2 regions of the Stenotrophomonas sp. ZAC14D1_NAIMI4_1 genome follow, and region 2 is predicted to be linked to the other one. Evidence: riboswitches for the same ligand, from Rfam matches in the RefSeq annotation. Region 2 holds a riboswitch; the other holds the start of a gene.
What was found. Region 2 has a riboswitch for glycine ahead of C1927_RS18850 (trimeric intracellular cation channel family protein). Riboswitches for the same ligand answer to the same signal wherever they lie in the genome.

Region 1 (14,434 bases), 750 kb from region 2:
TCACCCTGTTGATGGGCTTCGGCGGTGACCAGTGGGTGGCCGATCACCTGTTCCGGCTGGAAGGTGGCCATTGGGCGCTGCAGGATGCCTGGCTGACCCGTTCGGTCGTGCACAAGGGGGGCAAGTGGCTGAGCACCGCTGCGGCGCTGGTCGCGATCCTGCTGTGCTTCCACCACTGGCGCCGCGGCCGTGACCGCACCCTGCGCTGGGCGCTGCTCTATGTGGTGGCGGCCATGGCGCTGGGTACCGGCCTGATCTCGCTGCTGAAGGCGCTGGTGCCGATGGATTGCCCGTGGGACCTGCTGCGCTATGGCGGCCACGAGCCTTTCATCGGCCTGCTGGCCAGCCGCCCCGAGGGCATGGCCGCGCGCGCCTGTTTCCCGGCCGGCCATGCCAGCGCCGGCTATGCCTGGCTGTGCCTGTACTTCTTCGCCCTGCTCTGGCGCCCGGCCTGGCGCTGGGCCGGGCTGTGGATCGGCCTCGGCAGCGGCCTGGTGTTCGGCATCAGCCAGCAACTGCGCGGCGCCCACTTCCTTTCGCATGACGTTGCCACGGCGTTGCTGTGTTGGCTGCTGTCGCTGGGCCTGTTCCTGATCACGGAGCGGCTGCTGGCCCGGCGCACGCAGGAACGTCCGACCCGCCAGGAGGCACGTGCATGAATGCATCGGTCCAACGTTCGTTCCGCCTGCCCGCGCTGGCCAGCCTTCGCCGCTGGCGCCCGCAGCTGTCCACCGAAGCGCTGATCGTGCTGACCAGCCTGTTCTTCGCCGTCGCCGGCAATGGCCTGTTCTGGCACAGCGCCATGGCCAGCCATCCCGGCAGCCTGCGCTACGCGCTGTCGCTGTTCCTGCTGCTGCTGGGCGCGCATGGCGTGCTGCTGGGCATCCTGGTGTGGCGCTGGAATGCCAAGGTGGTGACCAGCGTGCTGCTGCTGGTGACCGCCTTCGCCGCCCACTACATGAGCCAGTACCACATCTACCTGGATGCGGACATGCTGCGCAACGTGCTGGCCACCGACCCGAAGGAAAGCCGCGAGCTGATGACGGTCTCGCTGGTGTGGCCGGTGCTGCTGCTGGCGGTACTGCCCATGGCGCTGCTGTGGCGGGTGGAGCTGCGCCGCCGCAGCTGGGGCCGCGCCCTGCTGTGGCGCGCCGGCTTCCTGCTGGTGGCGGCGGTCACCGCCGTGGGTGGCGCGCTGATCTCGTTCCAGGATGTCTCGGCGCTGATGCGCAACCAGCGCGAAGTGCGCTACCTGGCCACCCCGGCCAACGTGCTGCTGGGCATGCCGCGCGCACTGCGCGGCGACAACCCGGTGCAGCGCGCGCCGAAACTGCCGATCGGCACCGATGCCAAGGCGACCCCGCGCGCGCCGGCCAGCAAGCCGCGGCTGCTGGTGATCGTGATGGGCGAAACCGTGCGTGCGCAGGACTGGGGCCTCAACGGTGGGCGCAACACCACCCCGGAACTGGCACAGGCACCGGTGATCAATTTCCCGGACATGCATTCGTGCGGCACCAGCACCGAAGTTTCGCTGCCGTGCCTGTTCTCGCCGTGGGGACGCCATGACTACGACGAAAAGAAGATCCGCGCCCACCAGTCGCTGCTGCACGTCCTGGACCGCGCCGGCATCGCGCCGCTGTGGCGTGACAACCAGTCCGGCTGCAAGGGCGTGTGCGAAGGCCTGGACTTCCAGTCACTGTCCGACGCGACCACGCCGGGCCTGTGTGCCGATGGCCGCTGCATGGACGAGATCCTGCTGCAGGACCTGGCCACGCAGGTGCGCGCCAAGCCCGGTGACCGCGTGGTGGTGCTGCACCAGCTGGGCAACCATGGCCCGGCCTACTTCGAGCGCTACCCGGCCGCCTTCGCCCGCTTCAAGCCGACCTGCGACACGCGTGACATCGGCCGTTGCACGCGTGAGGAAATCACCAACAGCTACGACAACGCGGTGCTCTACACCGACCACTTCCTGAGCAAGACGATCGGCACGCTGCAGGGCCTGCAGGACTACGACACGGCGATGATCTACCTGTCCGACCATGGTGAATCGCTGGGCGAGAAGGGCCTGTTCCTGCACGGCGTGCCCTACGCGATCGCTCCGGCCGAGCAGACCCGCGTGCCGATGACGATGTGGTTCTCGCCGGGCTTTGCCAGCAGCCGCGGGCTCGACCTGCAGTGCGTGCGCAAGCGTTCGGCGGCGTACACCGACCACGACAACCTGTTCCCGTCGGTGCTGGGCCTGATGCAGGTGAAGACGGCGCTGTATGAGCGCGACCGGGACCTGTTCGCCGGCTGCGAGAGCTGAGGGGTGTTGTTCTGGCAGGGCTTGCAGCCCTGCACCTGCAGAATCAACGTCAACGGCAAAAGCCGGTTTGCTGAGGGTTGGCGGGGTGGGTCCGGTTGAGGGGGACGCCGTGAACCCATCCATGGGGGCTTGGTCGCGCCATCCATGGCGCTCACACCCCCTCAACCGGACCCACCCCGCCTTCGACAGACTTCCGCGATCTGTCGGAACGGCGTCCTGCTCTGGTGGGTGCCGATTTCCGCTGCTGATGGTGGGTGCCGACCGTTGGTCGGCACGGTAGATCCACGCCATGCGTGGATGAATTCATTCGATATCTGACAGATGTGCCGACCAACGGTCGGCACCCACCCACAGCCGCCGGCCAACTGTCGAAGGCGGGGCACTGTGGGTTTGCGGGGTGTGAGCCGCATGGATGCGGCGACCAAGCCCCCATGGACGGGTTTACGGCGTCCCCGCAAACCCACAGTGCCCCGCCGTCCCACGGAATGCAGGCTTTTGATCTTGCTTCGGCTTTGGCCTCTGCAGGTGCAGGGCGCAGCCCTGCCGGGCCCCACCAACCTTCCCCACTTGCGGTAGGCACGCGCGCCCACTAGCCTTCGGCCGTCGTTCACCACCCAAGGACCGCCCGTGACTCACCGCCATCTCCTGCTGGCCTCGGCAATCGCCGCCGCCACGCTGGCCCTGGTCGCCTGCAAGAAGGAACCTTCGCCCGGCACCGAGGCCGCCACCGCCAGCACGCCCGCCGGCGAGACCGCCGACCAGTTCGTCGCCCGCATCAACGCCGAATTCAAGGCCGCCTACCCGGAGATGACCTCGGCACAGTGGCTGTCCTCCACCTACATCAACAGCGATTCCGAACGTATCGCCGCCAAGGCCAACGAGCGCTCGCTGACCCAGCTCAACAGCTGGATCGAGCAGGCCGGCAAGTACGACGGCCAGCCGATGAGCGAGGACAGCAAGCGCGCCATCCACCTGCTGAAGCTGATGTCCTCGATGCCGGCGCCGCGTGATCCGGCCAAGCTGGCCCAGCTGACCCAGATCGCCACCCGCATGGAAGGCAGTTACGGCGCGGGCAAGTACTGCACCGATGCCAACGATCCCAACTCCTGCCGCCAGCTCGGCGAGCTGGAACAGGTGCTGGCGCGCAGCCGCGACTACGACACGCAGCTCGACGCCTGGCAGGGCTGGCACAGCACCACCAAGAGCATGCGCGGCGACTACCAGCAGTTCGTCAGCCTGGTCAATGAAGGCGCCAAGGGCATGGGCTTCACCGATGCCGGGCAGATGTGGCGCAGCGGCTATGACATGCCGCCGGAGCAGATCGGGCCGGAAACCGACCGCCTGTGGGAGCAGGTCAAGCCGATGTACGAGCAGCTGCACTGCTACGCACGCGGCAAACTGGACAAGACCTATGGCAAGGACAAGGCCGAAGTGGGCAACGGCCTGATCGCCGCGCACCTGCTGGGCAACATGTGGCAGCAGGACTGGTCCAACCTGTGGGACCAGCTGGAACCGTACCCCGGTGCCGGCAGCCTGGACATCACCGCAGCGCTGGAAAAGCAGTACCAGGCCAACCTGAGCGCGGCGCTGGCCAAGGCCGGCAAGGATGCCAACGTGGCGGCGCAGTACAAGGCGCAGCGCGAGGCCGAACTGCGCACTGCCAAGCAGATGACCGAGCGCGCGCAGGATTTCTACGTGTCGCTGGGCATGCCCTCGCTGCCGCAGACGTACTGGGAACGCACCCAGTTCATCAAGCCCGATGACCGCGACGTGGTCTGCCACGCCAGTGCCTGGGACATGAACATGGAAGGCGACGTGCGCACCAAGATGTGCATCAAGCCGAACGAAGAGAACTTCACCACCATCTACCACGAGCTGGGCCACATCTATTACGACCTGGCCTACAACCCGCTGCCGCCGCTGTTCCAGGGCGGTGCCAACGATGGCTTCCATGAAGCGATCGGCGACACCATCGTGCTGGCGATGACGCCGAAGTACCTCAGCTCGATCGGCCTGGTCGACGCGCCGACCGAAAGCCGCGAAGCGGTCATCAACAACCAGATGCGCATGGCGCTGTCGGGCGTGTCGTTCCTGCCGTTCGGGCTGATGATCGACCGCTGGCGCTGGGGCGTGTTCGATGGCTCGATCACCGCCGACAACTACAACAAGGCCTGGTGGGACCTGAAGGCCAAGTACCAGGGCGTGGCCCCGGCCAGCACCCGTGGCGAAGAGTTCTTCGATCCGGGCGCCAAGTACCACGTGCCGGGCAACACGCCGTACACCCGCTACTTCCTGGCGCGCATCCTGCAGTTCCAGTTCTACAAGGGCCTGTGCGATGCGGCTGGCTACAAGGGCCCGCTGCATGAGTGCACCTTCTACGGCAACAAGGAAGCCGGCCAGAAGTATTGGGCGATGCTGAGCAAGGGTGCCAGCCAGCCGTGGCAGGCCACGCTGAAGGAGCTGACCGGCAGCGACAAGCTCGATGCCGGCCCGATGATCGAGTACTTCAGCCCGGTCAACGACTGGCTGAAGCAGCAGAACCAGGGCCAGATGTGCGGCTGGCAGGCCAGCGCGGCACCGGCGGCGAAATGAAAGAAGGGGCGGGTCCGCAAGGATCCGCCCCTTTCTGGTAGTGCCGGCCGCTGGCCGGCAATGGGTTGCCGGCCAGCGGCCGGCACTACCGCAACTGCAGGTCAGTTGTTTTTCTTCGCCGCCATTGCGGCGGCCAGTTCGGCCTTGTATTCCTCGAAGGTCTGGCCCTTCTCCTTGGCCTCGGCCTGCGCGGCATCGCGCAGCGCATCGGAATACACCAGGCGCACCGGCGTGCCCTTGCGCTCGTGCAGTTCACCGGCCTGCATGATCAGCGCGAGCACCTGCGCGGCACTCTCGCTGTGGCCGGCGATGCGGCCATCCATGCCCAGCACCCATTCGCCATCGCGGCGCACGACGCCAGCCAGCAGCGTGCGCTGCGCATCGCGCAGTTCGGCATGCGGCTCGACAGGCGAGGCCTGGGCAGCGGCCTTGTTGGCAGCCTTTTCTTCCTGGCGGCGGCGCTGGTCGCGACGGGTCTTGGAGGTGGTGGACATGGGGCGGTACCGCGACGAGGGGGCGCAAGGATAACGCACCCCGGCCATGACGCCGCTTCACGGGCGCCGGCCCCGCCTGCTCAGTCCAGCACCCGGCCCTGCCGCCAGTAACCCATGAACGTCAGCGCACGGCGGTCCAGCCCGCAGTCTCGGACCAGGTGGCGGCGGATCGCCATCACGGCCCCGGCCTCGCCGGCCATCCAGGCGTAGAACGGCCCGGCCACGCCCGCGTCGGACTGCTCCCACAGGATCTGTGCGTCCACGTCGATCTCGTCCAGCGCTTCCCCGGCAACCACCGACGAGGCGGCCAACCGTGCCTGCACGGCCTGCACAAGCGCCTGGCCGTAAGCGGCCTGGCCGCGCGGCAGCCATACCAGTTCGGCAGTGGGCGGCGCCTTCAAGGCGATGGCACCGCCCTCGCCCGCCACTTCCAGCAGGGCCAGCACGCGCGGCGGATCTACCTGGGCGGCCAGTTCCTCGAGGATGCCGGCCACCGCCGGCAGCGCCGTCTCGTCAGCCACCAGCAGCACCTGGCCGACCCCGGCCGGCGGCTTCCATTCCCAGCCTTCGCTGCTCTCGGCGCACTCGGCATCCGGGGCCAGCAGCACCACGCGGTCACCGGGCCGGGCATGCGTGGCCCAGCGCGAGGCCGGCCCGGTTTCACCGTGCAGGACGAAATCGACGTCGACCTCGCCCTGCGCGGCGCGCAGCTGGCGAAGGGTGTAGGTGCGCATCGGCGGGCGCTGGTCGTCGGCCAGGGCGCGGTAGCGGGCGTACCAGTCCTCGCCGCTGGGCACGTCCGGGGCGTCCTGGCCGGGCAAGGGGAAAAACACCTTGATCCGCTGATCCGGGCCCTCGGTCTTCATCCGCGCCACGTCGGCGCCGGTGAACACCAGGCGGTGCAGGGAGGGGGAAAGGACGCGGCGCTCCTTCAGCGCCACCTCGAACAGGCGGTAGGTCTGCTGCGCAGCCATGGGGGTACCTCGCGACGGCTTCGGATCGGCTGGCCGTCATGCACCCGTGCAGTGGCTGGCTGGAACACCCAGCCTAGCTCGCCGCTGCAGCGGCGCAAGGGGCCGGGGGACGCTTGCGCCGCCCTGCCCCTGCGCGCTGCTCAAAGGCCGGTGGCCACTGCCTGCACTGCGCGCTCGCGGCGGTGTTCCCAGTACCAGAACGCGAAGCCGCCCGCGAAGAAGGCGGCCTGGCCCAGGGCCAGGTGCAGCGGGCTGCCGCTCAGCAGCGGCGACACCAGGCCGGCCACCACGGTGCTGATCATCAGCTGGATGAACGCCTGCAGCGAGGAGGCCAGGCCGCGCTGGTGCGGGTACATGTCCAGCACCGCCAGCGCCAGGATCGGGAAGATCAGCGCCATGCCCATGCCGCCCAGGAAGATCGGCAGCACCGCCCACGGCAGCACGAACTGCGGTGCCAGGGACACATAGCCGACGTTGAGCAGCACCGACACCGCGCACAGGGTGAAACCGATGGCGACCTGGCGGGTGGGCGTGGTGCGCCCGGCCATGCGCCCGGACAGGAACGAACCGGTGGTCATGCCGCCGATGGTGGGAATGAACAACCAGGCGAAGCCACCTTCACCCAGGTGCAGGTGCTGCATGACGAACACCGGCGCCGAGGCGATGTACAGGAAGATGCCGCCGAAGTTGATGCTGCCGGCCAGCGCCAGGCGCAGGAAACGCGGGTTGAAGCCGATGCGCACGTAGTCACGCAGCAGGCCACGCGGCGACAGCGGCACGCGAGCCGCCACCGGGTGGGTCTCCGGCATGAAGCGGGCCGTGCAGACCAGCAGCAGCAGTGAGAACACCACCAGGAACCAGAAGATCAGCGGCCAGCCGGCGCCACTGAGCAGGATCCAGCCACCGATGATCGGCGCGATGGCCGGGGCGATGCCGAACAGCATCGATACCTGGCTCATCAGCCGCTGCGCATCGTGGCCGTGGTACAGATCGCGGATGACCGCGCGGCCGACGATCATGCCCACGCCGGCCGACAGGCCCTGCAGCGCGCGGAACACCAGCAGGGTGCTCAGGTCGGTGGACAGCGCGCAGCCGACCGAGGCGCCGATGAACACCACCAGGCCGCCGAGAATCACCCGCTTGCGGCCCCAGGCATCGGACAGCGGTCCGTGCGCCAGGCTCATCAACGCGTAGAACAGCAGGTAGACGCTGATGGTCTGCTGCACCGCCACCTCATCCACCGCCAAGCGCTGGGCCAGCTGCGGGAAGGCCGGGAAGATGGTGTCGATCGAGAACGGGCCGAACATGGCCAGGCCTGCGAGCAGCAGGGCCATGCGTCGGGTGGAAGGGGCAACAGCGGGGGTCATCGGCAAAGCGTCCGGCAGGGCCATGCGCGGCACGCACGGCGGGCGCCGATCCCCTGCAGCAGGGACGGCGCCAGATGAATACGAGAGTCCGGCCATGATAGGCCCGGATTGCGGCCGATGCCATCGACCACTGCACGAAACGCATGGCCGGGCCATCGGCCATTCAGGCGCGCAGGCGCGCTGCCCCGGTTCCGGGCCCGTGTTCAGCGGCGGCAACCCGCTATAATCAGGGGGCAACATGGTGGGAGAAGCGGAACACCGCTGCCGAAGGCGCAACGCCCGTAATCGCTCAGGCCCGATACCACCCGTAACAGAACTCTGGAGAGACCGGTTCGATCCGGCGCCGAAGGGGCACGAAGCAGCGGCCAGCCGCGCTTTTAAACTCTCAGGCAAAAGGACAGAGGGGCGCCCCGCAGACCGCCAACCGGCGGCTTGTGCCCGTGCGTGTGCCCTTTCCTGACGGATCCTTCGCCATGTCCCAGAACACCCCCTCCCTGCGTGAGCTTGAGCATCATTCCGCGTTCGTCGAGCGCCACATCGGCCCCAACGATGCCGAGGTAGCGCAGATGCTCGATGTCCTCGGCCACGCCACGCTGGACGCGATGACCGATGCCATCGTGCCGGCCAGGATCAAGTCGCCCGCACCGCTGGCACTGCCGGAATCGATGACCGAAGTGCAGGCGCTGGCGAAGATCCGTGCCATTGCCGACAAGAACACCGTGCTGCGCAGCTTCATCGGCCAGGGCTACTACGGTACCCACACGCCGAACGTGATCCTGCGCAACATCCTGGAAAACCCGGCCTGGTACACCGCCTACACCCCGTACCAGGCGGAAATCTCGCAGGGCCGCATGGAAGCGCTGATCAACTTCCAGACCCTGTGTGCCGACCTGACCGGCATGGAGATCGCCAACGCCTCGCTGCTGGACGAAGCCACCGCCGCCGCTGAAGCGATGACCCTGGCCAAGCGTTCGGCCAAGTCGAAGTCGGACACCTTCTTCGTGCACGACGCCGTGCACCCGCAGACGCTGGAACTGCTGCGCACCCGCGCCGAGCCCATGGGCATCGTGCTGCGCGTGGGCACCCCGGCCGAAGCGCTGGAAGCGGAGGCCTTCGGCCTGCTGCTGCAGTACCCGGACACCTTCGGCCAGGTGGGCGACTACAAGGCACTGGTCGATGCCGTGCACGCGCGCGGCGGCCTGGTGGCCGTGGCCACCGACCTGCTGGCCCTGACCCTGCTGGCCGCCCCCGGCGAATGGGGCGCGGACATCGTGGTCGGCAACAGCCAGCGTTTCGGCGTGCCGTTCGGTTTCGGCGGCCCGCACGCCGCGTTCATGGCCTGCCGTGATGCCTACAAGCGCTCGATGCCGGGCCGCCTGATCGGTGTCTCCATCGATGCCGAAGGCAAGCCGGCCTACCGCCTGACCCTGCAGACCCGCGAGCAGCACATCCGCCGCGAGAAGGCCACCTCCAACATCTGCACCGCGCAGGTGCTGCTGGCGGTGATGGCCTCGATGTACGCCGTCTACCACGGCCCGGAAGGCCTGGCCCGCATCGCCCGTCGTACCCACCGCCTGGCCTCGATCCTGGCTGCATCGCTGCGCAATGCCGGCGTGCAGGTGGGTGGCGATTTCTTCGACACCCTGCACATCACCGGCGTGCATGCCGATGAGGTCCACGCCAAGGCCCGCGCCGCCGGTTACAACCTGCGCGCGATCGACAGCGACTCGGTCGGCATCAGCCTGGACGAGACCGCGACCCGCGCCGACATCGTCGCCCTGGCCGCCGTGTTCGGTGCGCAGGCCGACGTGGACGCACTGGATGCCAGCACCGCCGACGCACTGCCGGCGGCCCTGCTGCGCCAGTCGGAATTCCTGACCCACCCCGTGTTCAACACCCACCACAGCGAGCACGAACTGCTGCGCTACCTGCGTTCGCTGGCCGACAAGGACCTGGCGATGGACCGCACGATGATCCCGCTGGGCTCGTGCACCATGAAGCTCAACGCCACCGCCGAAATGATCCCGGTGACCTGGCCGGAGTTCTCGCAGATCCATCCGCTGGTGCCGGCCGACCAGGCGCTGGGCTACAAGGAACTGATCGACTCGCTGGAAGCGATGCTGGTCGAGTGCACCGGCTACGACGCGGTCAGCCTGCAGCCGAACTCCGGCGCGCAGGGCGAGTACGCCGGCCTGCTGGCGATCCGCGCCTACCACCGCTCGCGCGGCGAAGATCATCGTGACATCTGCCTGATTCCGGATTCGGCGCACGGCACCAACCCGGCCTCGGCGCAGATGTGCGGCATGAAGGTCGTGGTGACCAAGACCGATGCCAACGGCAACGTCGATGTCGAAGACATCCGCATCAACGCCGAGAAGTACAGCAGCCGCCTGGCCGCGATCATGATCACCTACCCCTCCACGCACGGCGTGTTCGAGGAAGAAGTGGTCGAGATCTGCGAGATCATCCACCAGCACGGCGGCCAGGTGTACACCGACGGCGCCAACATGAACGCCCTGGTCGGCGTGGCCAAGCCGGGCAAGTGGGGTTCGGACGTTTCCCACCTGAACCTGCACAAGACCTTCTGCATCCCGCACGGCGGCGGCGGCCCGGGCGTTGGCCCGTGTGCGGTGAAGGAACACCTGGCCCCGTTCCTGCCGGGCAAGCTGGGTGACAACGGCCCGGTCGGCATGGTCAGCGCGGCCAGCTTCGGCAGCGCCTCGATCCTGCCGATCAGCTGGATGTACATCGCCATGATGGGCAGCGAAGGCCTGCGCAAGGCCACCCAGGTCGCGCAGCTCAACGCCAACTACATCGCCAAGCGCCTGGCTCCGCACTTCAAGACCCTGTACACCGGCCGCAACGGCCTGGTGGCGCACGAGTGCATCCTCGACGTGCGCCCGCTGGAGAAGACCAGCGGCATCGGCGCCGAAGACGTGGCCAAGCGCCTGATCGACTTCGGCTTCCATGCCCCGACCCTGAGCTTCCCGGTGGCCGGCACGCTGATGGTCGAGCCGACCGAGAGCGAATCGCTGCACGAGCTGGACCGTTTCATCGACGCGATGATCCAGATCCGCGAGGAAATCCGCGCGATCGAAGACGGCCGCCTGGACCGCGAGGACAACCCGCTGAAGAACGCCCCGCATACCGCGACGGCGGTGACCGCCAGCGAGTGGACCCACGCCTACCCGCGTGAGCTGGCAGCCTTCCCGCTGCCCAGCCTGAAGCTGCAGAAGTACTGGCCGCCGGTGGCCCGCGTCGACAACGTGTACGGCGACAAGAACGTGATGTGCGCCTGCATCCCGGTCGATGCCTACAAGGACGACGAAGTCGAGGCGTAAATTCCCGATGGATCGGTAAACGGAACGGCCCGCGCAAGCGGGCCGTTTTCGTTGTGCCTCACGGGTCCGGCATCTGCCCCAGGCTCAACTGCCACGACACGCCGTAGCGGTCCTGCACCCAGCCGTAGCGGTTGCTGAAATCGTAGTCCCCCACCGGCATCAGCCAGTGCCCGCCCTCGCCCAGCACCCGCGCCGCGCGCTCGAACTGCTCGCTGCCCGCGCATTCGACGAACAGCGAGATCGAGGGACTGAACGTGAAGTCGTGCACGTCCAGGCTGTCGAAGCACAGGTAGTGGGTGCCACCCAGCAGGAAGATGGCCTGGCGCACCTGGCCGGGCACGCCGGCGCCGGCACCTTCGGGGTGGTGCTGCAGGGCCAGCAGGCGGAAATCGGCGAAGGCGTCGGCGTACAGGGCCATGGCGGCCTCGGCCTGGCCGGTGAACATCAGGAACGGGCGACTGCGCAGCATGCGGTACTCCTGTTCGACGGGCCGGTGACGGCCCACGCGATCAGGATGGCACGGCGGATGTGCAGCCGCCGTGGTAGTGCCGGCCGCTGGCCGGCAGCCCCGATCAGGCTTCCCGCATGCGCCGCGCAATGGCACTGCCGGCGGCGATGGCCGCAGTCAGCGCCACCATCGACAGGAACTGCAGGCGCGTATGCGCCTCGCTCAGCAGCAGGCCGAAGATCAGCGCCAGGATGCCCAGCGCGCACACCGTCAGCCACGGGAAGCCGGCCATGCGGAACGGCAGGCGGGTGCCCTGGCGATCGGCACGACGGCGCAGCACCAGCTGCGAAACCAGCGACAGCGTCCACACCAGCAGGCAGGTGGAGCCGACGATGTTGAGCAGCACCGGCAGCACCTTGTCCGGGAACAGCAGCTCCATGATGGTGGCGGCGAAGCCGAACAGCACGCTGGCCAGCACGGCGATGACCGGCACCTGGCGCGGGTCGGTCCAGCCCAGCACGGCGGGGGCTTCGCGGCGCTGCGCCAGCGAATACATCATGCGCGAGGCACCGTAGAGGTTGGCATTGAGCGCCGACAGCAGCGCGATCACCGCGATCAGGGTGATGGCCGTGGCCGCGCCCGGAATGTTGGCGACCGCAAGCACGGCGGCAAACGGCGACTTCAGCGACTCGCTGGTCCACGGCACCACGGCGATGATCACGCTGAGCGAGCCGATGTAGAACACCAGGATGCGCCAGGCCACGGTACGGATGGCACGGGCGATGCTGCGCTCGGGGTCTTCGGTTTCGGCGGCGGCCACCGCCACGATCTCGGTGCCGCCAAAGGCGAACACCACCACCAGCAGCGCCGCGCCGATGCCGGCCAGGCCCTTCGGCGCGAAGCCGCCGTGCTGGGTGAAGTTGCTCAACCCCGGCGAGGCCACCTGCGGCAGCCAGCCCATCAGCAGGGCGATGCCGATGGCGATGAAGGCGAGGATGGCGGCCACCTTGAGGATGGCGAACCAGAATTCGAACTCGCCGAAGTTCTTCACCCCGAGCAGGTTGATCGCAGTGAAGAACAGCATGAAGGCCAGCGCCGCCATCGGGACCGGTATCACCGGCCAGACCGTGGCCAGCAGGCCGGCCGCACCCACCGCCTCGGCGGCGATGACGATGACCAGCTGCACCCACCACAACCAGCCCACGGTGGCACCGGCGGTGGCGCCCATGGCATCGGCCGCATACACCGAGAACGCGCCACTGGTCGGCTTGGCCGCGGCCATTTCGCCCAGGGCATTCATCACGATGATCACCAGCGCGCCGGCCACCAGGTAGGACACCAGCACGGCCGGGCCGGCCGCCTGCACGCCCACGCCGGAACCGAGGAACAGGCCGGCGCCGATCGCGCTGCCCAGGCCCATCATGATCAACTGGCGCGGCTTGAGCGAATGGCCAAGGCGGGAAGGCGTAACGGGGCTGGCGGGCATCGGCGGGACTGGCGGCGGCTACAGGGGCGTCACCTTACATTGTCCCCCACCCACGGGGATAGGCACAGTGCAGCAGACCGCTCAGGACAGCAGGGCCTCGCCGACATTGCCCCCGATACGGGCCCGATAGGCACGCGGCGAGAAACCGGTTTCAGCCTTGAATTTGCGGGTGAACGCACTCTGGTCGCTGAAACCGCAGGCCTGGCCGATGCAGGCGATGCTGTCGTCACCGTGCAGCAGGTGCATGGCCATCTGGATGCGCAGCCGGGTCAGCACCTGCTGCGGGGTCATCTGGAACACCTTGCGGAAGCTGCGCTCCAGCTTGGACAGCGAGAAACCGGTGATGTCCAGCAGCGTCTGCATGCGCACGTTCTCGGCGTAGTGCGCGTTGAGGTGGGCCAGGGCCAGGCGCAGCTGCTCGTACTGGGTGCCCAGGCTGTCCTTCTGGCCCAGGTCGCGGGAGATGCCGATCAGCCCCTCGATGCTGCCATCCACCAGCAGCGGCCGCTTGCAGGTCAGGCACCAGCCCGGTTCGCGGTTGGCGAACAGGTGCAGCTCCATCAGGTTCTCGATCACTTCACCGGACAGCACGCGTGCGTCCTGGTCCACGTAATCCGCGCTCAGGCCGGTCGGGTAGATCTCTGCAGCGGTGCGGCCGATGACATCCTTGCGCGCACGCAGGCCCAGCCGCCGCAGCATGGTCTGGTTGACGTGGGTGTAGCGGCCCTGGCGGTCCTTCATGAAGAACAGCACGTCCGGAATGGCGTCGAACAGGGCTTCGATGTCGGTGGGCTCGACTCGCATGCAGCAAGCATACCCGAGCCCGCTTTTGCCTGTACGTTCACCCGCGGCGGACCGTGGGTTAACGGCCCGGGGGCGACTGTCATGGCCTGCCCCCCTCGTATCCCGGAGACCCCCCCGATGGCCGCCAGCAAGCCGACCGGCAAGCGCGCACCCGCCCCGTCCCAGAAGTCCCAGGCCCAGCAGCGCGGCGACGGTGACGAACTGCACCTGCAGGCCGGCGGCACGCATCCGGCGATGACCACCGCGCAGGGCATTCCGGTGGCCGACAACCAGAACTCGCTGCGCGAGGGCCCGCGCGGACCCACCCTGCTGGAGGATTTCATCCTCCGCGAGAAGATCACCCACTTCGACCACGAGCGCATTCCCGAACGCATCGTGCATGCGCGCGGCAGCGCCGCCCATGGTTATTTCGAACTGACCCGTTCGCTGGCGAAGTACACCCGCGCCCGCGTGCTCACCGAAGTGGGCACGAAGACGCCGGTGTTCACCCGCTTCTCCACCGTGGCCGGCGGTGCCGGTTCGGTCGACACTCCGCGCGACGTGCGGGGCTTCGCGGTCAAGTTCTACACGCCGGAAGGCAACTGGGACCTGGTCGGCAACAACATCCCGGTGTTCTTCATCCA
Region 2 (14,434 bases):
GCCGCCTCGGCATCGCGGTGCATGCGCTGCATTCGGGCTTGAACGACAACGAGCGCGCCCGCGTCTGGGCCGCCGCCTCGCGCGGCGAGGCACGGGTGATCGTCGGCACCCGTTCGGCCGTGTTCACCCCGCTGCCGCAGGCCGGCCTGCTGATCGTCGACGAGGAACACGACGGCAGCTACAAGCAGCAGGACGGCATCCGTTATCACGCCCGCGATTTCGCCCTGGTGCGGGCCAAGGCGCTGGGCATTCCGGTGCTGCTGGGCAGCGCCACGCCTTCGCTGGAAACCCTGCACAACGCCTATGCCGGCCGCTACACGCACCTGCGCCTGAAGCAGCGCGCCGGCGATGCACGGCCACCGCGCGTGCGCATCCTCGATGTACGCAAGCGGCCGCTGCACGATGGCCTCTCCGCGGACGTGCTGGCCGGTATCGGCGAGCACCTGCAGCGTGGCCAGCAGGTGCTGGTGTTCAAGAACCGCCGCGGCTATGCCCCGGTGCTGCTGTGCCATGACTGCGGCTGGACCGCGCCCTGCCAGCGGTGCGATGCGCCGATGACCGTGCACGGCGGCGGCCGTCGCCTGCAGTGCCACCACTGCGGTGCGCGGCAGCCGGCGCCGCTGGCCTGCCCGGCCTGTGCCAGCCTGGCGCTGCAGCCGCAGGGGATCGGTACCGAACGCCTGGAAGAACACTTGGTCAGCGCCTTCGCCGATTACCCGGTGGTGCGCATCGACCGCGGCACCACCTCGCGCCGCGATGCTCTGGAACAGCAGTTGGCGAAGCTGGGCGACCAGCCCGGCATCCTGGTCGGCACGCAGATCCTGGCCAAGGGCCACGACCTGCCCAAGCTGACCCTGGTGGTGGTGGTGGGCATCGACGAAGGCCTGTTCTCTGCCGACTTCCGCGCCAGCGAGAAGCTGGCCCAGCAGCTGATCCAGGTGGCCGGCCGTGCCGGTCGCGCACGCGACCCCGGCGAAGTCTGGCTGCAGACCCATCACCCGGGGCACCCGCTGCTGGAAACCCTGGTGAGTGGTGGCTACCACCCGTTCGCGCAGGCCGAATTGAACCAGCGCCAGGCCGCAGGCTTCCCGCCCTTCGCGCACCTGGCACTGATGCGTGCCGAAGCCCAGCAGGTGGAGCATGCCAATGCGTTCCTGCTGGCGGCGCGGCAGCTGCTGGGCAAACAGAACGTGGTGGAAGCCTATGGGCCGATGCCGGCGCCGATGCCGCGCCGCGCCGGTTACCAGCGCACGCAGCTGCTGCTCTCTGCGCTGCAGCGGCCGCCGCTGCATGGCGTGCTGGCCCAGCTGGTGCCGCAGCTGTACGCGCTGCCGGAAGCGCGCAAGGTGCGCTGGTCGCTGGATGTGGATCCGACGGACCTGTATTGAGGGTCCGTCACATCCGCCGGGCATGGCCCGGCGCTACCTCTCAGGTCAGCGGCGACATCACGCCACGCTGGTACGCGGGGCGCTCGCGCAGGCGGGCATACCAGTCGGCCAGGTGCGGCAGCTCCGGGCGCTGGATCGGCAGTTCGTACCAGGCGTAGATCAACGAGCCCAGCGGAATGTCGCCCATCGCGAACTTCTCGCCCGACAGCCACGGCTGGTTGGCCAGGGTCGCATCGGCCATCGCCAGGTAATCACCGGCGCGCACGATGGCGGCGCTGATGCGTGCTTCGTCACGGTCGGCCGGCGCGGTGCGCATGATGCCCCAGATCAGTTCGGAGTACAGCGCGGCCATCCGCGAGGTGCTCCAGTCCATCCACTTCTCGGCCTGCGCGCGTTCCATCGCGTCTTCGGCGTACAGCGTGCCCAGCGAATAGCGCGCGCTCAGGTAGCGCACGATCGTGTTCGATTCCCACAGCGGCAGGCCGTGGTCTTCGATCACCGGCACCAGGCTGTTGGGGTTCATCGCCACGTATTCGGCCGACTGCGTGCCGCCATGGCTGCCGCCCACTTCGATGGATTCATACGGCAGGCCGATTTCCTCGGCGCACCACAGCACCTTGCGGACGTTGCTGGAATTACGGCGGCCCCAGATCTTCAACATTGCGGTTTTCCTTGCCTGCAGCGGTGCGCCACGGTGGCGCGGAGCCGCTACGATACGCCCATCAATCGCGATGCGCGTGGCATCACCGGTTCTTCTTCGGCAGCGCGCGCACGTAGGACGATTTGCCGTCCTTCTTCAGCTCGAACAGGCCGATGGCCGCCAGCAGGTCGCTCAGCTTGCCGTAGCCATAGTTGCGCGGGTCGAACGAGGCCTGGTTGCCGATCTGGCTGCCGACCGGACCCAGGTGCGACCAGCCATCCTCGCCCTCGGCGGCCGACACCGCACGCCGCAGCATCTTCACCAGGCGCGTGTCGTTGCGCAGTTCCGCACTGTTCTTGCGCGGGCGCACCTCGTCGCTGGCCAACTGCCCGCTGGGCGCCTGTTCTGCCCCGGCCTCGGCATCGGGAACACTGGCATGGGTCTGGCCCAGCGCTTCCAGGTAAGTGAACTTGGAGCAGGCGTTGACGAACGGCTCGGGCGTCTTCTTCTCGCCGAAGCCATACACTTTCACGCCGTCGGTCAGCAGGCGCATCACCATCGGGGTGAAGTCGGCATCGCTGGACACGATGGCGAAGCCATCAAGATTGCGCGCGTACAGCAGATCCATCGCATCGATGACCATGGCCATGTCAGAGGCGTTCTTGCCCTTGCTGTAGGCAAACTGCTGGATCGGGCGGATGGCGTACTCGTGCAGCACCGATTCCCAGCCCTTCAGGCGCGGGCTCTTCCAGTTGCCATAGGCGCGGCGCACGTTGGCCACGCCGTAGCGGGCCACCTCGGCCAGGACTTCGTCGATCTTCGATGCCGGCGCATTGTCGGCGTCGATCAACAGGGCGATGCGCTTTTCCGGTTCGGACATGATTTCCTCGGTGGGCTGCAGGCTGAGCGGAGTATCGCCCATGGCCGCTACCGGCCATGTGACGTGCGATGATGCAGGGCGACATCCATCCCCCTCTGGAGTACGTCGATGCGCCGCGAACCAGTCCCCCACCTGGTCATCATCGGCGGCGGTTTTGCGGGCCTCTGGGCCACCCGGGCCCTGGCCCGCGAGAAGATCAGGATCACCCTGCTCGACCGCCGCAACCACCACCTGTTCCAACCCCTGCTGTACCAGGTCGCCACCGCCGGCCTGTCCGCCCCCGATATCGCCGCGCCGCTGCGCCATATCCTCGGCCACCAGCGCAACGTGGAAGTGCGCCTGGGCGAGGTCGTCGCCATCGACAAGGCCGCCCGCGAGGTGCAGCTGGCCGACGGCAGCACTCTGGGCTACGACAGCCTGCTGCTGGCCACCGGCGCCACCCACGCCTACTTCGGCAACGACCAGTGGGCCGCCGACGCGCCGGGCCTGAAGACCCTGGACGATGCCATCGCCCTGCGCCGCAAGCTGCTGCTGGCCTTCGAACGTGCCGAGGCCGAACCGGACCCGGCGAAGAAGGCCGCCTGGCTGAGTTTCGCGGTGGTCGGCGGCGGCCCCACCGGCGTCGAACTGGCCGGCACGCTGGCCGAGATCGCCCGCCACACCCTGCGCAATGAATTCCGCCACATCGACCCGGCCAGCGCCAAGGTGCGCCTGGTCGAGGCCGGCCCGCGGGTGCTGTCCTCCTTCCCCGAGGTGCTTTCGCTGAAGGCCCGCCGGCAGCTGGAAAAGCTGGGCGTGGAAGTGCTGACCGGCACCCCGGTGAGCGACATCGACAGCCAGGGCTTCACGCTGGGCGAGCAGTTCGTGCCCGCACGCACCGTGGTCTGGGCCGCAGGCGTGGCCGCTTCGCCGCTGGCGCGCACGCTGGACGTGCCGCTGGACCGCGCCGGCCGCGTGCTGGTGCAGCCTGACCTGACCCTGCCCGGCCACCCCGAACTGTTCGTGGCCGGCGACCTGGCCGCGGTGAACCAGGCCAACGGCAAGCCCGTGCCCGGCGTGGCGCCCGCCGCCAAGCAGATGGGCAAGTACGTGGCCGATGCCATCCGCGCGCGCCTGCATGGCAAGCCGGCACCGGGGCCGTTCAAGTACGCCGACTACGGCAACCTGGCCACCATCGGCCGCATGGCCGCCATCGTGCACCTGGGCAAGCTGCAGCTGTCGGGCATCCTCGCCTGGTGGTTCTGGCTGGCCGCGCACGTGTTCTTCCTCATCGGCTTCCGCAACCGCGTCGTGGTGCTGCTGAACTGGGCGGTGGCGTACTGGAGCTACCAGCGCAGCGCGCGCATCATCTTCGGCGATGACCAGGAAGACCGACGGCCGAGGTAGATCCACGCCATGCGTGGATGAAGTTGTAGAGCCGAGCCCCCGCCCAATCACTACCCAAAGGAATGCCATGACCACCCCCACCGCCCAGCAGAAACGCGCACGCTCCGCCCTTGAACAGTTGCTGGGTACCGAAGAAGGCGAGGACAGCGTCGACCTGTTCGTCCAGCATCATCTGGACGAGATCGAAGCCGATTACTGGAACGCGCAACTGGGCACCGCCACGCCGGCGGCCGACGCGGTGCTGGGCCTGCTGCAGCCGCGCGAGCCGTGGGAAGACGAGGGTTCGGTGCACGTCGATTTCGAGCTGCCGGGCGACGTCTCGCAGTATGTGCTGAGTGTCGAACTCGATGAGGACGGCGAAGTGCTTGGCGTTTCGATGGAGAGCTGAGCGCGGCGACGAGATCCACGCATGGCGTGGATCTACTTCGCCTTCGGCTTGGGATACCACAGCGCATTGACGATGACCCAGCGCTGGTCGAAACGGCCCATGTGGAAGTAGTCGACGAACCACGGGGTTTCCAGCCGCACCGAGGCCGCGTTGCCGGTGACATCCAGCACCGTGCAGCGGCGGTCCCATTGCTCCTTTGGGGTCTTCAACGCACCCTGCTTCGTCAGTGCCACCAGTTCGTCCTTCGACATGCGGCGCAGGCCCAGGCGCTCGTCGGGCGTATCGCCCAGCACCGCGCGCTTGGCCAGGTCCGGGTGCAGGGACCGCGCAACGCGCTGCGGGTCGGCCTCCAGCTGGCCATCGACATAGTCATGGCAGGTGGCCTCGATGGCCGCAAGGGTGGCCGGGTCGGCGGCCGGGCTTGTCGCACCGGCAACAGCGAGCAGCAGGGCAAGCGTGGGCATCGGGGTCTCCAGCGCTGGGCGCGGGGTGATCATGGCACGGGCTGGAGGGCGTCATCCACGCATGGCGTGGATCTACATCAAGCCCATTTCATCGGCGCCCATCTGCATGTACATGAACGCGGCGGCTTCGTCGGACATCGGCTGGCCCTGCGGGAAGCTGCCGAGCCAGGCGGTGATGCGCGCATGGCGATCCTTCAACGCATCGCCCATTGCCTGTTTCTCCGCTGCGGTCGCACGCGCCTGCATCTCCTCGCGCAGCAGGTCATCGCCGATGCCCCATTTTTCGGCCAGCGGAATCAGGTCGACCAGATCAGGCGGCACCCGGTCGCGGCGCAGGTGGATGGGCTCGGGCGTGGCCGGGCCACGCTGCGCGGCCAGCTCTGCGGCGCTGCCGATCTGCCCGTGCTGCAGCGGTGGCGGGGTCTGGGCGCAGGCCGGCAGGGCGGTACCGAGGGTCAACAGCAACATCCAGCGGGGTTTCATCGAACCGCTTCCTGTGTCGATGGCTGTGGCGATCATGGCATGGCCGGATGTGCCCCATCCGCGCATGGCGTGGATCTACGGGACGGCCTCGGCCGGGGCCTGCAGCCAGGCCAGCTTGCGTTCGCGTGGCTGCTGCTTGAGCTGCCACTCGGCGCGGGAGGCGGCCGCGCGGTCCGGGTACTCACGCACGGCCAGCACGCGCAGCGGCGGCCGGGCCCGGGTGTAGCGCGCGCCCTTGCCGGCCTGGTGGGCGGCGAAACGCGCCTCCACATCGGTGCTGATGCCGGCGTAATAGCTGCCGTCCCGGCATTCAAGCAGATACAGGAACCAAGGGCGAAGGGACGGGGCCATGCCCGGATTATGCCGTGCTGCACTGCAGCGGATATACTGGCGCCCGAATGCAGGAGAGAGGCGCCACGCTGGCGCCCGCCGAAGGCGCAGGCTCCCATGATCGCTCAGGCCGGTGGGCTGGAATCCCACCAACCATGCATTCGACTCGCCGAGCTGGAGAGAGGTCACCGGGCACGCCCGGGACGATCCGCCGAAGGGGCACGCGGCGTACGCCGCTGAACTCTCAGGCAAAAGGACAGCGGGAGCGGCACCGGTCATCGTCATCCCGTCATTGCGCAGGCAGTGGCGGTATACGCGCATGGCCGGCCCCACCGCGCCCGGAGCCTGTCCCATGCTGCTGTCCATCATCTATCTCGTTGCCATTTCCGCCGAAGCCATGACCGGCGCGCTGTCCGCCGGCCGGCGCCGCATGGACCTGTTCGGCGTGGTCATGATCGCCTGCGTCACCGCCCTTGGCGGCGGTTCGCTGCGCGACATCCTGCTCGGCCACTATCCGCTGGGCTGGGTGAAGCACCCCGAGTACCTGGGCTTCACCGTATGCGCAGCGCTGATCGCCACCTGGGTCGCGCGCTGGATGCACCATTTCCGCCGCACCTTCCTGGTGCTCGATGGTCTGGGGCTGATCGCCTTCACCCTGATCGGCTGCTCGATCGCGCGCGAGGCCGGCCATGCCATGCCCATCGTGCTGATCGCCGGCATGCTCACCGGTGCCTTCGGCGGCGTGCTGCGCGACATCCTCTGCAACGAGGTGCCGCTGATCTTCCAGAAGGAGCTGTACGCGATCATTTCGCTGCTGACCGGCGCGGTGTACCTGTTGCTGCTGCGCTGGGGCGTGGCCGATGCGACGGCCATCCTGTGCTGCCTGGGCGGTGGCTTCGCGCTGCGCCTGCTGGCGATCCATTACCGCTGGGAAATGCCCAAGTTCGTGTACCACGACGAAGTGCATTGAGTGCGTCCGCCGGGCGTGGCCCGGCGCTACCGATGACCATGCGCTGTTCGTAGCGTCGAGCTTGCTCGACGGCTCCTGACTACGGCAGTCGAGCAAGCTCGACTCTACAAGAGCGGTCGGGCATGACCTTGGTCATGCGGCATTCGTCGGTCTGATTGGCTACCATTGACGCCCCGTCGCTCGCGCGGCGGCATCCAGCCACACCGCGTCGCGGTCCCGCCAGACACTCCCCTCCCCCGTTGCCCGCTGCGCATGATGCGCGACCGGGCGTACATGTCCCTGCGCGTGCGCAGGGCGCAGGATGCCCCATGTCCGCTGTTGAGCCGTCCCGTAGCACCCCGCCCCGTTCCCGCCGCGCGTGGGTGATCGCCGCCGCCGTCATCGTCGCCGGCCTGGTGGCCTGGTGGGCGTGGCCGCGCACCGAGTCGACCGTCGCCGCAGGCCCGGGCAAGACCGTGCCGGTGCGCGTGGCCCGGGCCAGCGCCGAACCGCTGCAGCTGCGCCTGAAGGCCGTCGGCACGGTCACCCCGCTGCACAGCGTGGTGGTGCGCAGCCGCGTGGATGGCGAACTGCTGCGCCTGCATTTCCAGGAAGGCCAGCAGGTGAAGGCCGGCGACCTGCTCGCACAGATCGACCCGCGCCCGTATGAAGTGAAGCTGGCGCAGGCGCAGGGCACCCAGCAGCAGAACCTGGCCGAACTTGAGAACGCCGAACGCCAGTTGCAGCGCTACCGCGAACTGCAGAAACAGAACTACGTGTCCGGGCAGGAACTGAGCGACCAACAGAGCAAGGTGCGGCAGCTGCAGGGCCGCCGCATCAGCGACCAGGCCTCGGTGGATGAGGCAAGGCTGCAGCTGCAGTACACCCGCATCACTGCGCCGGTCAGTGGCCGCGTCGGCCTGCGCCGGCTGGATGTCGGCAACCTGGTGCACGCCAGCGATACCGAAGGCCTGGTGACCCTGGCGCAGACCGCGCCGATCAGCGTGCTGTTCACCGTGCCCGAACCCGAACTGCCGGCCCTGCTCGATGCCGTGCAGGCGCAGGCCGGCCTGCCGGTGGAAGCCTGGGACCGCGGCGAAAGCAAGGCGCTTGCACAGGGCACCCTGTCCAGCGTCGACAACCGCATCGACACGGCGACCGGCACGCTCAAGCTGCGCGCGCAGTTCGACAACGCGGGCCTGGCCCTGTTCCCCAACCAGTTCGTCAACGTGCGCCTGCAGCTGGGCGAACACCCGGCGCTGCTGATTCCCGACGCGGCCGTGCAGTTCGGCAGCCAGGGCAACTACGTGCACATCGTCGATAAGGACAACAAAGCGCAGCGCCGCACCGTGGTGCTGGGGCCGGCCGATGATGGCCGCGTCGCCGTGCGCTCCGGCCTGCAGGCCGGCGACCAGGTGGTGATCGAAGGCATCGACGGCCTGGAAGATGGCACCGCAGTGGAAATCGTGGCCGAACCCGCTGCCACGGCGAAGGCGGCCAAGGCCGGCGCATGAACCTGTCGCGCCCGTTCATCCTGCGCCCGGTCGCCACCACCCTGCTGATGGTGGCGCTGCTGCTGTCGGGCGTGCTGGCCTACCGCCTGCTGCCGGTGGCCGCGCTGCCGCAGGTCGATTACCCGATCATCCAGATCACCACGCTGTACCCCGGCGCCAGCCCGGAACTGACCACGCGCACGATCACCGCGCCGCTGGAACGCCAGCTCGGCCAGATTCCCGGCCTCAAGCAGCTGTCCTCCACCAGCTCCGGGGGTGCCTCGGTCATCACCCTGCAGTTCGGCCTGGACGTGTCGCTGGGCGTGGCCGAGCAGGACGTGCAGGCGGCGATCAACGCGGCCGGCAGCTTCCTGCCCGGCGATCTGCCGGTGCCGCCGGTGTACCGCAAGGTCAATCCGGCCGACACGCCCATCCTCACCCTGGCGGTGACCTCGCAGGCGCTTGCGCTGCCGCAGGTGCACGACCTGGTGGATACCCGCATCGCGCAGCGCCTGGCGCAGTTGCCCGGCGTCGGCCTGGTCAGCCTGGCTGGTGGCCAGCGCCCTGCCGTTCGCATCCAGGTGAATCCCGCTGCACTGGCTGCCAACAACCTGGGCATGGACCACATCCGTACCGCGATCGCCGCAGCCAACGTCAACCTGCCCAAGGGCAGTTTCGACGGCCCGATCCGCGCGGTGATGCTCGATGCCAATGACCAGATGCGCAGCGTGGAGGAGTACCGCGCCCTGGTGCTGGCCTGGCGCGAAGGCGCGCCGCTGCGGCTGGGCGACGTGGCCACCATCACCGATGGCGCCGAGAACCGCCAGCTGGCCGCCTGGAGCGGCACCACGCCGGCGGTGCTGGTGAACATCCAGCGCCAGCCCGGCGCGAACGTGATCGCCGTGGTCGAACAGGTGCGTACACTGCTGCCGCAGCTGCAGGCCACGCTGCCGGCCGGCGTGCAGATGAACGTGCTGAGCGACCGCACCGAATCGATCCGCGCCTCCGTGCGCGGCGTGCAGAAGGAACTGGTGCTGGCCATCGGCCTGGTGGTGCTGGTCACCTGGGTGTTCCTGCGCAACCTGCCGGCCACGCTCATTCCCAGCGTCGCGGTGCCGCTGTCGCTCATCGGCACGTTTGCGGTGATGCTGCTGGCCGGCTATTCGCTCAACAACCTCACGCTGATGGCGCTGACCATCGCCACCGGCTTCGTCGTGGACGATGCCATCGTGATGCTGGAAAACATCGCCCGCCACCTGGAAGAAGGCGAAAGCCCACGCGAAGCCGCGCTGAAGGGTGCGGCCGAGATCGGCTTCACCCTGGTCTCGCTGACCGTCTCGCTGATCGCGGTGCTGATCCCGCTGCTGTTCATGGCCGACCTGGTGGGCGCGCTGTTCCATGAGTTCGCGGTGACGCTGGCGGTAGCCATCGGTATCTCGCTGCTGGTGTCGCTCACCCTGACGCCGATGCTGTGCGCGCGGTTCCTCAAGCCGCATGCGAAGACCGCGCACGCGCCGGATGTGTTCGACCGCATCATCGCCGTCTACGACCGCCAGCTGCAGTGGGTGCTGCAGCGCCAGCCGCTGATGCTGCTGGCCACCGTCGCCACGCTGGCGCTGACCGTGGCGCTGTACTTCGCCGTGCCCAAGGGCTTCTTCCCGGTGCAGGATGCCGGCCTGGTGCAGGGCATCAGCGAAGCACCGCAGGCCATCTCGTTCCAGGCCATGCGCGAGCGCCAGCAGGCGCTGGCTGCAGCCATCGAAGCAGACGAGGCGGTGGCCAGCGTGTCGTCCTACATCGGCGTGGACGGCAACAACGCCACGCTCAACACCGGCCGCCTGCTGATCGAGCTGAAGCCGCATGGCGGCCGCGACGGCGCCGCCGTGGTGATGGAGCGCCTGCAGCAGCGCGTGTCGAAGATCCCCGGCATCACCCTGTACCTGCAGCCGGTGCAGGAGCTGGGCATCGAAGACCGCATCAGCCGCAACCAGTACCAGTTCACCCTGACCACGCCGGAACAGCAGACGCTGGAAACCTGGACGCCGAAGCTGCTGCAGGCCCTGCGCCAGCAGCCGGCCCTGCGCGATGTGGCCAGCGACCTGCAGATGCAGGGACGGCAGGCACGGGTGAACATCGACCGCGATGCGGCCGCGCGCCTGGGCGTCAGCGTGGAAGCGGTGGCCGACGCACTGTACGACGCCTACGGGCAGCGGCAGATTTCCACCATCTTCACCCAGGCCAGCCAGTACCGCGTGGTGCTGGAAGCCGATCCGTCACGCCAGCCCGGGCCCGATGCCATCAGTGGCCTGCGCGTGCGCAACAGCACCGGGCAGGCCGTGCCGCTGGGCGCCGTGGCGCGGGTGGAACTGGGGCCGGCCGCACTGCTGCGCAACCACGTCGGCCAGTTCCCGGCGGCCACGATCTCGTTCAACCTGGCACCGGGCGCATCACTGGGCGAAGCCACCGCGGCCGTGGAAGCGGCGCGCGCGCAGGTTGCGTTGCCCGACAGCGTCGAACTGCGCCTGCAGGGCGCGGCGGCGGCATTCAGCAGTTCGCTGTCGTCCACGCTGTGGCTGATCCTGGCCGCGGTGGTGGTGATGTACATCGTGCTGGGCGTGCTCTATGAAAGCTTCGTGCACCCGATCACCATCCTGTCCACGCTGCCCTCGGCCACGGTGGGCGCGCTGGCGGCACTGTGGGTGAGCGGGCGCAGCCTGGACCTGATCGCCGTGATCGGCATCGTGCTGCTGATCGGCCTGGTGAAGAAGAACGCGATCATGATGATCGACTTCGCGCTGGACGCGCAGCGCACGCGTGGCATGACGCCGCGCGAGGCGATCCACCAGGCGGCCCTGCTGCGCTTCCGTCCCATCCTGATGACCACGCTGGCCGCGCTGTTCGGCGCGGTACCGCTGATGCTGGCCAGTGGCTCGGGCGCGGAACTGCGGCAGCCGCTCGGCTGGGTGATGGTCGGCGGCCTGCTGGTCAGCCAGGTGCTGACCCTGTTCACCACGCCGGTCATCTACCTGGCCTTTGACCGCCTGCAGCGCCGGCGCTCGGCCACCCTTGCAACGCCTGAAGAGGCGCGCGCATGAGCCCCATCGCACGCCTGGCCCAGGCCTGCGTGCAGCGACCGGTGGCGACGATCCTGCTGGCGGTGGCGCTGGTACTGGCCGGCCTGCTGGCGCTGCGGCTGCTGCCGGTGGCCCCGCTGCCGCAGGTGGATTACCCGGCCATCGAAGTCAGCGCCAGCCTGCCCGGCGCCTCGCCCGAATCCATGGCCGCCACCGTGGCCACGCCGCTGGAACGCGCCCTCGGCAGCCTGCCCGGCATCTCGCGCATCGATTCGGCCAGCACCCAGGGGCAGACCTCGGTGGAGCTGAAGTTCGTGCTCGGCCGCGACATCGACGAAGCCGCGCGCGAAGTGCAGGCGGCGATCAACCTCGCACGCGGGCAGCTGCCCAGTGGCATGCCGGGCATGCCGCAGTACCGCAAGGTGAATCCCTCGCAGGCGCCGATCCTGGCGCTGGCACTGACCTCGGACACGCTGCCGCCGGGCCAGTTGTACGACCTGGCCTCCACCGTACTGGCGCAGAAGCTTTCGCAGGTGCCGGGCGTGGGCGAAGTGCAGGTGGGCGGCAGTGCCCTGCCGGCGGTGCGCGTATCGCTGGACCCGAACGCGCTCAACCATGCTGGCCTGGCACTGGAAGACGTGGCCGAGGTGATCGAACGCGCCAACGCAGTGCGGCCGCTGGGTGCGGTGGGCGATGATCGCCAGCATTGGCAGCTGGAGGCACCGCTGCAGCTGCGCCAGGCCGCGCAGTATCGCGAGCTGGCAGTGAAGGTGAGCGACGACCGCACGCTGCGCCTCGGCGATGTAGCGGTGGTGGCCGATGGGGTGGAAGACCGCTATGCCAGCGGCTTCCACAACGAACGCCCGGCGGTGCTGCTGATCGTCAGCCGCCAGCCCGGCGCGAACATCATCGCCACCGTCGATGCCATCCAGGCGCAGCTGCCGCAGCTGCACGCGCTGCTGCCGTCCAACGTCGACATGCGCCTGGTCATGGACCGCTCGCCGGTCATCCGCGCGACCCTGCACGAAGCCGAGCTGACCCTGGTGCTGGCCATCGCCCTGGTGGTGCTGGTGGTGCTGGCCTTCCTTGGCCACTGGCGCGCCGCGCTGGTGCCCAGCGTGGCCATTCCGGTGGTGCTGTTCGGCACGCTGGCGCTGGTCGCGTTGATGGGCTTTTCGCTCAACACGCTTTCGCTGATGGCCTTGATCGTGGCCGCCGTGCTGGTGGTGGACGATGCCATCGTGGTGCTGGAGAACATCGCGCGCCATCGGGAGCTCGGCGCCGACCGCTGGCAGGCTGCGGTACGCGGCGCGGCCGAAGTGGGTGCCACGCTGCTGTCGATGAACGTCGCACTGGCCGTGGTGTTCGTCTCCATCCTGTTTCTGGATGACTTCGTCGAGCGCCTGTTCCGCGAATTCTCGCTCACCCTGGTGGCGGCGATGAGCGTGTCGGTGGTGGTTGCGCTCAGCCTGGTGCCGATGCTGTGTGCGCGCCTGTTCGTCGATGACACGCAGCATGCCTCGCGCTGGCAACGTGGCAGCAACGCGCTGTTCGAGCGCGTGCGTGCGGCATACCTGCGCACGCTGCAGGCCAGCCTGCGCCACCTGCGCTGGCCGCTGCTGGTGTTCGTTGCGGTCATCGCGCTCAACGCCTGGCTGTTCCAGCAGGTGCCCAAGGGTGTGGTGCCCAAGCAGGACACGGCACAGCTGCGCGGCTTCGCGCGCGGCGATGACGGGCTCTCCTTCCAGGCCATGCAGCCGAAGATCGATGCGTACCGCAAGCTGCTGCTGTCCGACCCGGCCATCGAGGACATCATCGGCTATATCGGTGGCAGCAACGGCGTCAACAACGCCTTCATCATGATCAAGATGAAGCCGCTGGCCGAGCGCAAGGTGTCCAGCCAGGAGGTGATCGACCGCCTGCGCGCGCGCCTGCCCAAGCTGCCCGGCGGCAACCTGTACCTGTGGGTGGACCAGGACATCCGTCTGGAAGGCGGCGGCAGCAGCGGCCAGTACGAGTTCCAGCTGCTGTCGGCGGACATGGCGCCGCTGCGCGAGTGGGCACCGAAGGTGGGCGCCGCGCTGCGCGCCCTGCCCGAGCTGGTGGACGTGGAAGCGCAGGGCGAGGCCGGCATGCGCCAGGTGGTGCTGGACATCGACCGCGAAGCCGCCGCACGCCACGGCGTGGATCTGCGCACGGTGGCCAGCATGCTCAACAACTCCTTCAGCCAGCGCCAGGTCGCCACCCTCTACGACAGCCTCAACCAGTACCGCGTGGTGATGGAACTGGACCCGAGGCACACCCAGGACCCGGGCACGCTGGCGCGCCTGCAGGTGGTGGATGGCAGCGGCCAGCGCATACCGCTGTCCACCATCGCCAGCTGGCGCTACGGCATGGCGCCGGACCGCATCTACCACAGCGAACAGTTCGCCTCGATCTGGATTGAATTCGCACTGGCACCGGGCGTGGGCCTGGAACAGGCCACGCAGGCCATCAACACCGCCATGGCGAAGCTGATGCTGCCGCGCACCGTGCAGGCCAAGCTGTCTGGTGAAGCCGGTGGCCTGGACAGCCTGCGCGCGCGCCAGCTGTGGCTGGTGCTGGGCGCCACGCTGGCGGTCTACCTTGTGCTGGGCATCCTGTACGAGAGCTTCCTGCAGCCGCTGGTGATCCTGTCCACCCTGCCCTCGGCCGGCATCGGCGCGCTGCTGGCACTGTGGGTGTTCGGCAACGAACTGAACCTGATCGCCCTGCTGGGGTTGTTCCTGCTGGTGGGCGTGGTGATGAAGAACACCATCCTGCTGGTGGATTTCGCTCTGGCCGGCGAACGGCGTGGCCTGAGCGCGCACGACGCGGTGATGGACGCGGCGCGGCTTCGCCTGCGGCCGATCCTGATGACTTCGCTGGCGGCGCTGCTGGGCACCCTGCCGCTGATGCTCGCCAATGGCGAGGGCTGGGA

Region 1: another riboswitch for glycine. It lies ahead of gcvP (aminomethyl-transferring glycine dehydrogenase); the one in region 2 lies ahead of C1927_RS18850 (trimeric intracellular cation channel family protein).

The regions. Positions count from the first base shown of each region.
Region 1 covers NZ_CP026001.1:3,376,929-3,391,362, forward strand. Annotated here, with positions in the region: gene C1927_RS15600 (phosphatase PAP2 family protein) at 1-659, shown strand, start outside; gene C1927_RS15605 (phosphoethanolamine--lipid A transferase) at 656-2,305, shown strand; gene C1927_RS15610 (M2 family metallopeptidase) at 2,933-4,897, shown strand; gene C1927_RS15615 (hypothetical protein) at 4,999-5,391, opposite strand; gene C1927_RS15620 (siderophore-interacting protein) at 5,472-6,365, opposite strand; gene C1927_RS15625 (multidrug effflux MFS transporter) at 6,506-7,732, opposite strand; glycine riboswitch at 8,041-8,143, shown strand; gene gcvP (aminomethyl-transferring glycine dehydrogenase) at 8,206-11,073, shown strand; gene C1927_RS15635 (VOC family protein) at 11,132-11,542, opposite strand; gene C1927_RS15640 (amino acid permease) at 11,646-13,007, opposite strand; gene C1927_RS15645 (AraC family transcriptional regulator) at 13,089-13,811, opposite strand; gene C1927_RS15650 (catalase) at 14,046-14,434, shown strand, end outside.
Region 2 covers NZ_CP026001.1:4,122,999-4,137,432, forward strand. Annotated here, with positions in the region: gene C1927_RS18810 (primosomal protein N') at 1-1,388, shown strand, start outside; gene C1927_RS18815 (glutathione S-transferase) at 1,429-2,049, opposite strand; gene C1927_RS18820 (NYN domain-containing protein) at 2,132-2,908, opposite strand; gene C1927_RS18825 (NAD(P)/FAD-dependent oxidoreductase) at 3,017-4,294, shown strand; gene C1927_RS18830 (DUF2004 domain-containing protein) at 4,362-4,682, shown strand; gene C1927_RS18835 (nuclear transport factor 2 family protein) at 4,715-5,146, opposite strand; gene C1927_RS18840 (hypothetical protein) at 5,219-5,629, opposite strand; gene C1927_RS18845 (GIY-YIG nuclease family protein) at 5,705-5,980, opposite strand; glycine riboswitch at 6,021-6,110, shown strand; glycine riboswitch at 6,124-6,227, shown strand; gene C1927_RS18850 (trimeric intracellular cation channel family protein) at 6,312-6,929, shown strand; gene C1927_RS18855 (MdtA/MuxA family multidrug efflux RND transporter periplasmic adaptor subunit) at 7,238-8,422, shown strand; gene C1927_RS18860 (multidrug efflux RND transporter permease subunit) at 8,419-11,496, shown strand; gene C1927_RS18865 (efflux RND transporter permease subunit) at 11,493-14,434, shown strand, end outside.